DNA from 3 places in the Streptomyces sp. YIM S03343 genome. Region 2 is predicted to be linked to each of the others. Evidence: riboswitches for the same ligand, from Rfam matches in the RefSeq annotation. Region 2 holds a riboswitch; each other region holds the start of a gene.
The links. Region 2 has a riboswitch for cyclic di-AMP ahead of ACSYGN_RS38450 (C40 family peptidase). Riboswitches for the same ligand answer to the same signal wherever they lie in the genome.

Region 1 (2,244 bases), on a different contig from region 2:
AGCGGCCCCAGAGGCGGTCAGGCCACCCGCACCACGCTGTGGATGATCGACGCGCCGCCGTAGTAGATCGACTCCTCGCGCACGTACGCGCCGGGCTTCGGGGCGTGGATCATCATGCCGTTGCCGATGTAGAGACCGACGTGGCTGACATCGGAATAGAAGAAGATCAGGTCACCCGGCTTCGCGTCGGCAACGGAGACCGTCGTTCCTGCGTTGACCTGGTCGTACGTCACACGCGGGAGGCTGACGCCCGCCGCCTTCCATGCGGCCTGGGTGAGGCCCGAGCAGTCGTAGGAGCCGGGGCCGGTGGCGCCCCACACATACGGCTTGCCGATCTGCGCCCGGGCGAACGCCAGCGCCTTCTCCGCCTTCGTCGAGGTCGAGTCCGAGGAAGACGACGAGCCTGATGAAGAGCCCGATGAGGAGGAGGACGAATCCGAGGACGAGCCCGAGGACGCGTTGTCCTGGGCCGCCTTCTCTGCCGCTGCCTTCTCGGCCGCCGCCTGCTGCTTCGCCAGTTCGGCGGCCTTGGCTGCGGCTTCTTCCTGCTTCTTCTTCTCGATCGCCGCGAGCCGGGCCTTCTCCTCGGCGTTGAGCTTCGAGAGCAGGTCACGCGCGTCGGTGAGCTTCGTCTGGACCGTGGCCTTGGCCGTCTTCAGGTCCGTCTGCGACGTGGTGAGCGCCTCCAGGCTCTGCGCGGCCTCCTGACGCTTCTTCATCGTCGCCGACTGCTCGCTGATGTAGTCGTCGACCGCGCCCTTCTGGCGGTTGGTCAGACGGCTCATCAACTGCGTCTGGTCGAAGTAGTCCTGCGGAGAGTCCGCGAGGAGGAAGGTCGCCGTGTCGGGTTCGGCGGCGCCCGTGCGGTACTGGGCGGCGGCGAAGGAACCCAGCTGCTCCCTGGCCGTGTTGAGCTTCTGGGTGCGCTTGGCGACGTCGTCGAGGAGGGTGTCGACGCGCTTCCGCTGCTTAGTGGACTTCTCCTTGGCCGCGTTGTACTTCTCGGTCGCCGACTCGGCCTGGCGGTAGAGGTCGTCGACCTTCTTCTGGACCTCCTCCAGGCTCGGTCTGTCGTCCGAGGGCGCCGCGTTGGCGGTCTGGGAGAGAAGGGCCACGGAGGTGAGGGCGGCGGCCGTGGCGATGGCGGGGGTGCGTATGCCTGCGACGCGCGGGCCGGCGGGGCGCGACTTGCGGTGCGACGCCAAGGGAGGCGACTCCTTCCACGTTCCGCCTACCGGGTTAGCTGTCGGGTTCGGGCGGGTGGTTCGGAAGGGTTGCCCTACGGTCCCTATCCCGGCGGGGATACGGGCCGATTCACCCCAAGTTCGGTTGGGTCCCCGGCTCCGGCTGCCGTGGGGGCGCACCGGACTCGGCGGAGCCGCGCGGCCCGGCGACGTTCGCCGGTGGGGGTCGTGCGGCCTGCCCGGCACGGTAGCCAACTCGTGTGGCCTCTGTGAAGGTTGATGGCCGATATGCCCGATACTAATTTGTGACCTTCACCTCGGTGAGGCTTTGTCGTCGTCCTTATGGGGGGATCTGCGACCGCTTGTCCGAGACGGGGGATGGTCTGGTCCGGGGGCGGTTCGGATGCGGCCCGGGTGCGGCCCGGGTGCGATGTGCCCGGTCGCCGGTGTCCGCGTGCCTGATGCGTCCTGGTCCGTGCGCGGGTCCGCGTACGCCCGGCGGTGCCGCCGGGGGATTCCCGGAGCGGGCCCGGGTTGTCAGTGGGGGGTCCTAGACTCGGAGAGCGATGAGCAGCCTCTTTGACGACAGCTTCCTGGCGGATCTCCAGGCCCCGCGGGGCCATGACGAGGAGCCCCCGCCGCCGCCCGAGGACGAACACGTACCGGAGTCGCTTCCGGACGATCTGTTCGGCGGGAAGTTCGACGTGCCTCCGGACCGGGACGAGTACTACCGCAACGGCGCCCCGCGCCCCGCCGTGGATCCGGCCGCCCTGCTGGAGGGGCTGAACGACAACCAGAGCGCCGCCGTCGCGCACTCCGGCACCCCGCTGCTCATCGTGGCCGGAGCCGGTTCCGGCAAGACCCGTGTGCTCACGCACCGCATTGCGTATCTGCTGGCCGATCGCGGCGTGCACCCGGGCCAGATCCTCGCGATCACCTTCACCAACAAGGCCGCCGGCGAGATGAAGGAGCGCGTCGAGCAGCTCGTCGGGCCGCGGGCGAACGCGATGTGGGTGATGACCTTCCACAGCGCATGCGTGCGCATCCTGCGCCGGGAGTC
Region 2 (2,244 bases):
CGCGGCAGGGTGACCCCGGCGGCCCGCCACGCGGCCTGGGTGAGCCCGCCGCAGTCGTACGCCTCGGGTCCGGCGGCACCCCACAGACAGGGGCGGCCGAGCTGGGCCCGCGCGAAGTCCAGCGCGGCGGCTGCCTTGCCAGGGGTGGCCTGAAGCGGCGGCTGGGTGATCGTGGGGAGGGTCGGGGCGGAGGGGACGGTCGGGATGCTGCCCGTGGCCGGGTCCTGGGCCGCCGTGGGGGTGGGGGCCGCGTAGGTCGTGGTGCCGTAGTCATCGGGCTGCTGTGGCAGCCACTGGCCGGTGGGGTCGGGTGCGGTGGGCCAGGTGGGCTGCGTCTGGGGTGCCATGGGGGCCGGAGCCGCCGGTATTGCCGGTGCCTGCGGGGCGAGTTGGGCGGTGCGGCGGGCCAGCAGTTGGTGGGCGGCGGTCAGCTTGAGCCGGTTGCGCTCCTTGGCGGGACCCATCGCGGAGCGGTCCGGATGGGCGGTGGAGGCGGGGCTCGGCCGGGTCGCGGGGGTGGCCGTCGCCCAGGGTGCGGGAGATGCCCCGGGCACTGCGGGCGTCGGGGCGGGGGGCTCGGTGACGGCAGGTCGGGCGGCCGTCGGCTGCGCGGGGATGCCCGGTATCGAGCCGGTCCCGGGTGCCGAGTCCATTGGCGCGGGCGGCAGTTGCGCGGGCGGCCAAGCCGGTTCGGTTGCCGGGGGCAGGAGTTCGGTGGGCGCCGCGGTCAGTTCCGGCAGTGCGGCGGTGCGTTCGGCCGGGGGAAGGGCGGCCGGTGCCGGAGCGGTACCTGCCGTCAGCTCCAGGACGGGGCGGGCGGCGGCCTCCAGTTCGCGGATGGTGGCGCTGTAGTCCGGGCGCTCCGCGGGGGGGCCCGGCAGGGCGGCGGGGGAGCGGCCGGGCAGCAGGTCCCGGGGCAGGGCGGCGGCCACGGTGGGGCCGATCGAGCCCCTCGCCGCGTCGAACCACTGCCGGGTGACGCTGTCGAGGGCGGGATCGGAGCCGCCGCGTGCCCTGCCGGACGCCGGGCGGACGACCGGCGCACCGGCGGACGACGAGGTGCCGAGAGCCATCGCGCGCGTCGCGTTGAACGTCCTGCTGTCGGTCTCGGCCCGGTCGTAGAGGCGGTCGATCCGCCGCTGCACCTCGGCGCGGCTGGGACCGTCACCTCCCCCGAACGGATCGGAGTCACGCATGCCAGGGAGACCGGAGCCTCCGCGACGCTGATTGCGTTCCGGCGCCATGGGGGACGTACTCCTTCCGTACTCCGCCTACCGAGTTAGCTGACGGGTTCGGGCGACGGAACTCGGAAGGTATGCCCTACGGCCCGTGCCCCGGTGGGCAGTCGGGCCGATTCACCCCGGGATTCGGTTGGGTCCCCGGCTCCGGACGACGTGTGGGCCGTACCGGATTAGGCGGAGGCCGCGCGACCCGGCGAGGTTCGCCGGAGGGAGTCGTACGGCCTAGACACCAACTTAACGAACGTGTGTGTCTTCCGTGAAGGTTGAAGCGCGGAATGTCCGATACGTCATCGTGATCTCGCCCCGGTGCGCCGCCTGTTGTGCTCGTGCATTTGTTCTGGTGAGCCGTCCGTGTCGTCCGTACACTGGCAACTCATAGGCTTGTGGCAAGTGTTGACCGGGGGGATCCGCCATGTCCGGAGATACGTACGGTCCGTACGGACCACCGAACGGCGGGTACTACCCTCCGCCGGTCCCGCCCACGCCACCGATTCCGCCCATGCCGTCGGGGCCGCCGCCCGCACCGCCGGACGGCCTGCGCGCCGCGGCGGTGGCCCTGCTCAACCTCAGCGGACTGGGCCTCGGGTACGTGCTGGTACGGCACTGGCTGGGGGCGGCGGCCTGCTGGGCGGCCACCGTGATCCTGCTGTTCGTCGCGCTGCCCGCCGACGCGGACGGCGTCCCGGGCGCCGCGCTCGTCGGCTACGCCCTCGTCCTCGCGGCCGCCGCCGCGCACGGCGCGCTGGTGGGCATGCGCACCCGGCTGACCTGGCCGGGCCGCGCCCCGGTGGCCGCGGTGCTCGGGGTGGTGCTGCTCGCCGTGCCCGTCGGCGGCGGTGTCCTCTACGACCGGGCGCGCGACGAGGCGGTCCAGCAGATGCTCCTGGACCGGCTGGAGAAGGCCGACCGGCTGGTCGCGAAGGCGGGCACCCAGCCGTTCGAGAGCGGGGAGGCCGACTACCGTACGGCGCTGGCCACTTACCGCGACCTCAGCGCCGACCAT
Region 3 (2,244 bases), on a different contig from region 2:
GTCTGCGTTTCCGGTTCGTCAGCGCCATGGCCGGAGTGCTCGGAATCGGCGGGCACCTCAGCGACTGGAGCGAGGAGGAGCTGGCCGAGGCGCGCGGCTGGGTGGAGCTGTACAAGGAGATCCGGCCCGTGGTGCAGCGCGGCGACCAGTACCGGCTGCGGCCGCCGGACGGCGGGCTGAGCGCGGTGCAGTACTCGCTCGGCGACGAGACGGTCCTCCTCGCCTGCCTCCAGGCCCAGCACTACGGCGAACCCGTTCCGTCGCTGCGGCTGCGCGGACTTGACCCGACAGCGGCGTACGAATGCCGCGAAACGGGCGAAGTTCACCGGGGCGCGGTGCTGCAGCATCACGGTCTGCGCACCGGGCTGAGCGGCGACCTGGACGCAACAGTCCTGCGGCTGCGGCGAATCTGAGGCTTCTGTCCTAATTAGGGCATTAGCTCACCTTCATTTGCTTTAGATTGTCTTCGTTGGACTTCGCTGCCGTTCCAATGCTTTCATTGTCCTTCATTCCAACTCGGCCAGGAATGGGGGGCGGTGGAGAAGGGGCGGGTGAGGAGGCTCATATCCGTGACGGTGAGTCGTCCGTCATGTTCACGTAATTCATAAGGTTTTCCTTGGGAATTGCCAGGAGAAATCGGGGCGGAATTCACGGAGGGTGACCGTGAATTCCGGGAAAAGATCAAGGGAAACGCGTATCCCGGGAACCACCGGCTTGTTGATTCGCGTCCTGGTCGCCTACGTTCGCCATCAATCCGGACGGACCGCCGAATCCTGCCACCGACCGGACTCCGCACACACTCACCCGCGTACGGCAGGAGCGGGGGACCCACAGGTACGACTGCCTGGTCCGGTCTCCGGCACAGGCTCGGGGTGAAGCCGTGACCCTTCGTCATGGCCGGGCAGCTCCAGCCCGAACCCGACAGCTCACCTCGCAGGCGCCGGAGAGGAATTCGCCATGCCCGCGAAGGGTAAGCACCGCCGCCCCAAGTCCCAGCGCTTCACCCGCTCCATAGCCGTCGCCGGAACCGGCGGCGCGGCGCTGGCCCTGCCGCTCATCGGCGCCGGGGGCGCGCACGCCGCGACCCCGCAGTCGGCCGTCCAGTCGGCCACGCAGTCCGTCTCGCAGTCGGTCGCGCAGACGGCTCCGGCACAGACCGTCCAGGCCGCGCCGGTCGCCGCGCACCAGGCCGGACGGGCGTCCGACGCGAAGAGCACGCGGACGAAGATCTACACCGTCCACACCGGCGACTACCTCGCGAAGATCGCCGCCGAGCACCGGGTCCGCGGCGGCTGGCACCGCCTCTACCGGGACAACCGCGAGGCCGTGGGCGGCAACCCCTCCCTGATCCACCCCGGTCTGAAGCTCACCCTCGGGCGCCATGCCACGGCCGCCACCGCCGAGTCGAAGCCGACGCCGTCGTCCGCACAGTCCGCACAGTCCGCGCCGTCCGCGCCGTCTGCCTCCGCCGGCACCGCGACCGCCACGAATGCCTCCGCCCCCACGGGCTCCGGTTTCACGCTGCCGGTCGTCGGCGGCACCGTCGGTACGTCGTACCACGTCGCGGGCAGCATGTGGTCCAGCGGTTACCACACCGGCGTCGACTTCGTGGTCCCAACCGGTACCTCCCTCAAGGCTGTCGGCGCGGGCACCGTCGTCTCGGCAGGCTGGGGCGGCGCGTACGGCAACCAGGTCGTGATCCGGCTCGCCGACGGCCACTACGCGCAGTACGCGCACCTGTCCCAGCTGTCCGTCTCCGCCGGTCAGTCCGTGACGACGGGTCAGCAGGTCGGTCTCTCGGGTGCGACCGGCAATGTGACGGGCCCGCACCTGCACTTCGAGATCCGTACCACCCCCGACTACGGCTCGGACATCGACCCGGTCGCCTGGCTCCGCGAGCACGGCGTAGCCGTCGGCTGACACCCGCCCGCCGCACACCCCCGCAATCCGCCGAAGGCCGGACCACGATCCCCGGGTCCGGTCTTCGGTCTGCCCGGGCGCCGGACCGGCACCGGCCGGGCACCTCCGGGCTCCGGGCCTGCCGAGCCGACAACACCCCAGGTAGAACAGGTATTCCGGGTTGGCAAACGCTTTACGAGTGGCCTTTGTCACCGCCCGTCAAGCCTTGCCTACGGTCGCGTAGGTCACATCGAAGGGTGAATCATGGCCGCTTGTGGCAGACGATTCGAAGAGTGACAACAGATCAGTGATCGGGTCGTACGTGGCGGTGGGGGACAGCTTCAC

Region 1: it holds a riboswitch for cyclic di-AMP, as region 2 does, so the genes downstream of both, ACSYGN_RS15785 (C40 family peptidase) here and ACSYGN_RS38450 (C40 family peptidase) in region 2, are expected to answer to the same signal.
Region 3: it holds a riboswitch for cyclic di-AMP, as region 2 does, so the genes downstream of both, ACSYGN_RS06060 (M23 family metallopeptidase) here and ACSYGN_RS38450 (C40 family peptidase) in region 2, are expected to answer to the same signal.

The regions. Positions count from the first base shown of each region.
Region 1 is NZ_JBPUKX010000001.1:3,715,803-3,718,046, reverse strand. Features, by position in the region: gene ACSYGN_RS15785 (C40 family peptidase) at 18-1,205, opposite strand; cyclic di-AMP (ydaO/yuaA leader) riboswitch at 1,214-1,385, opposite strand; gene ACSYGN_RS15780 (ATP-dependent DNA helicase) at 1,751-2,244, shown strand, end outside.
Region 2 is NZ_JBPUKX010000002.1:597,597-599,840, reverse strand. Features, by position in the region: gene ACSYGN_RS38450 (C40 family peptidase) at 1-1,196, opposite strand, end outside; cyclic di-AMP (ydaO/yuaA leader) riboswitch at 1,253-1,413, opposite strand; gene ACSYGN_RS38445 (hypothetical protein) at 1,741-2,244, shown strand, end outside.
Region 3 is NZ_JBPUKX010000001.1:1,343,209-1,345,452, reverse strand. Features, by position in the region: gene ACSYGN_RS06065 (alpha-galactosidase) at 1-413, shown strand, start outside; cyclic di-AMP (ydaO/yuaA leader) riboswitch at 788-953, shown strand; gene ACSYGN_RS06060 (M23 family metallopeptidase) at 958-1,920, shown strand; gene ACSYGN_RS06055 (SGNH/GDSL hydrolase family protein) at 2,207-2,244, shown strand, end outside.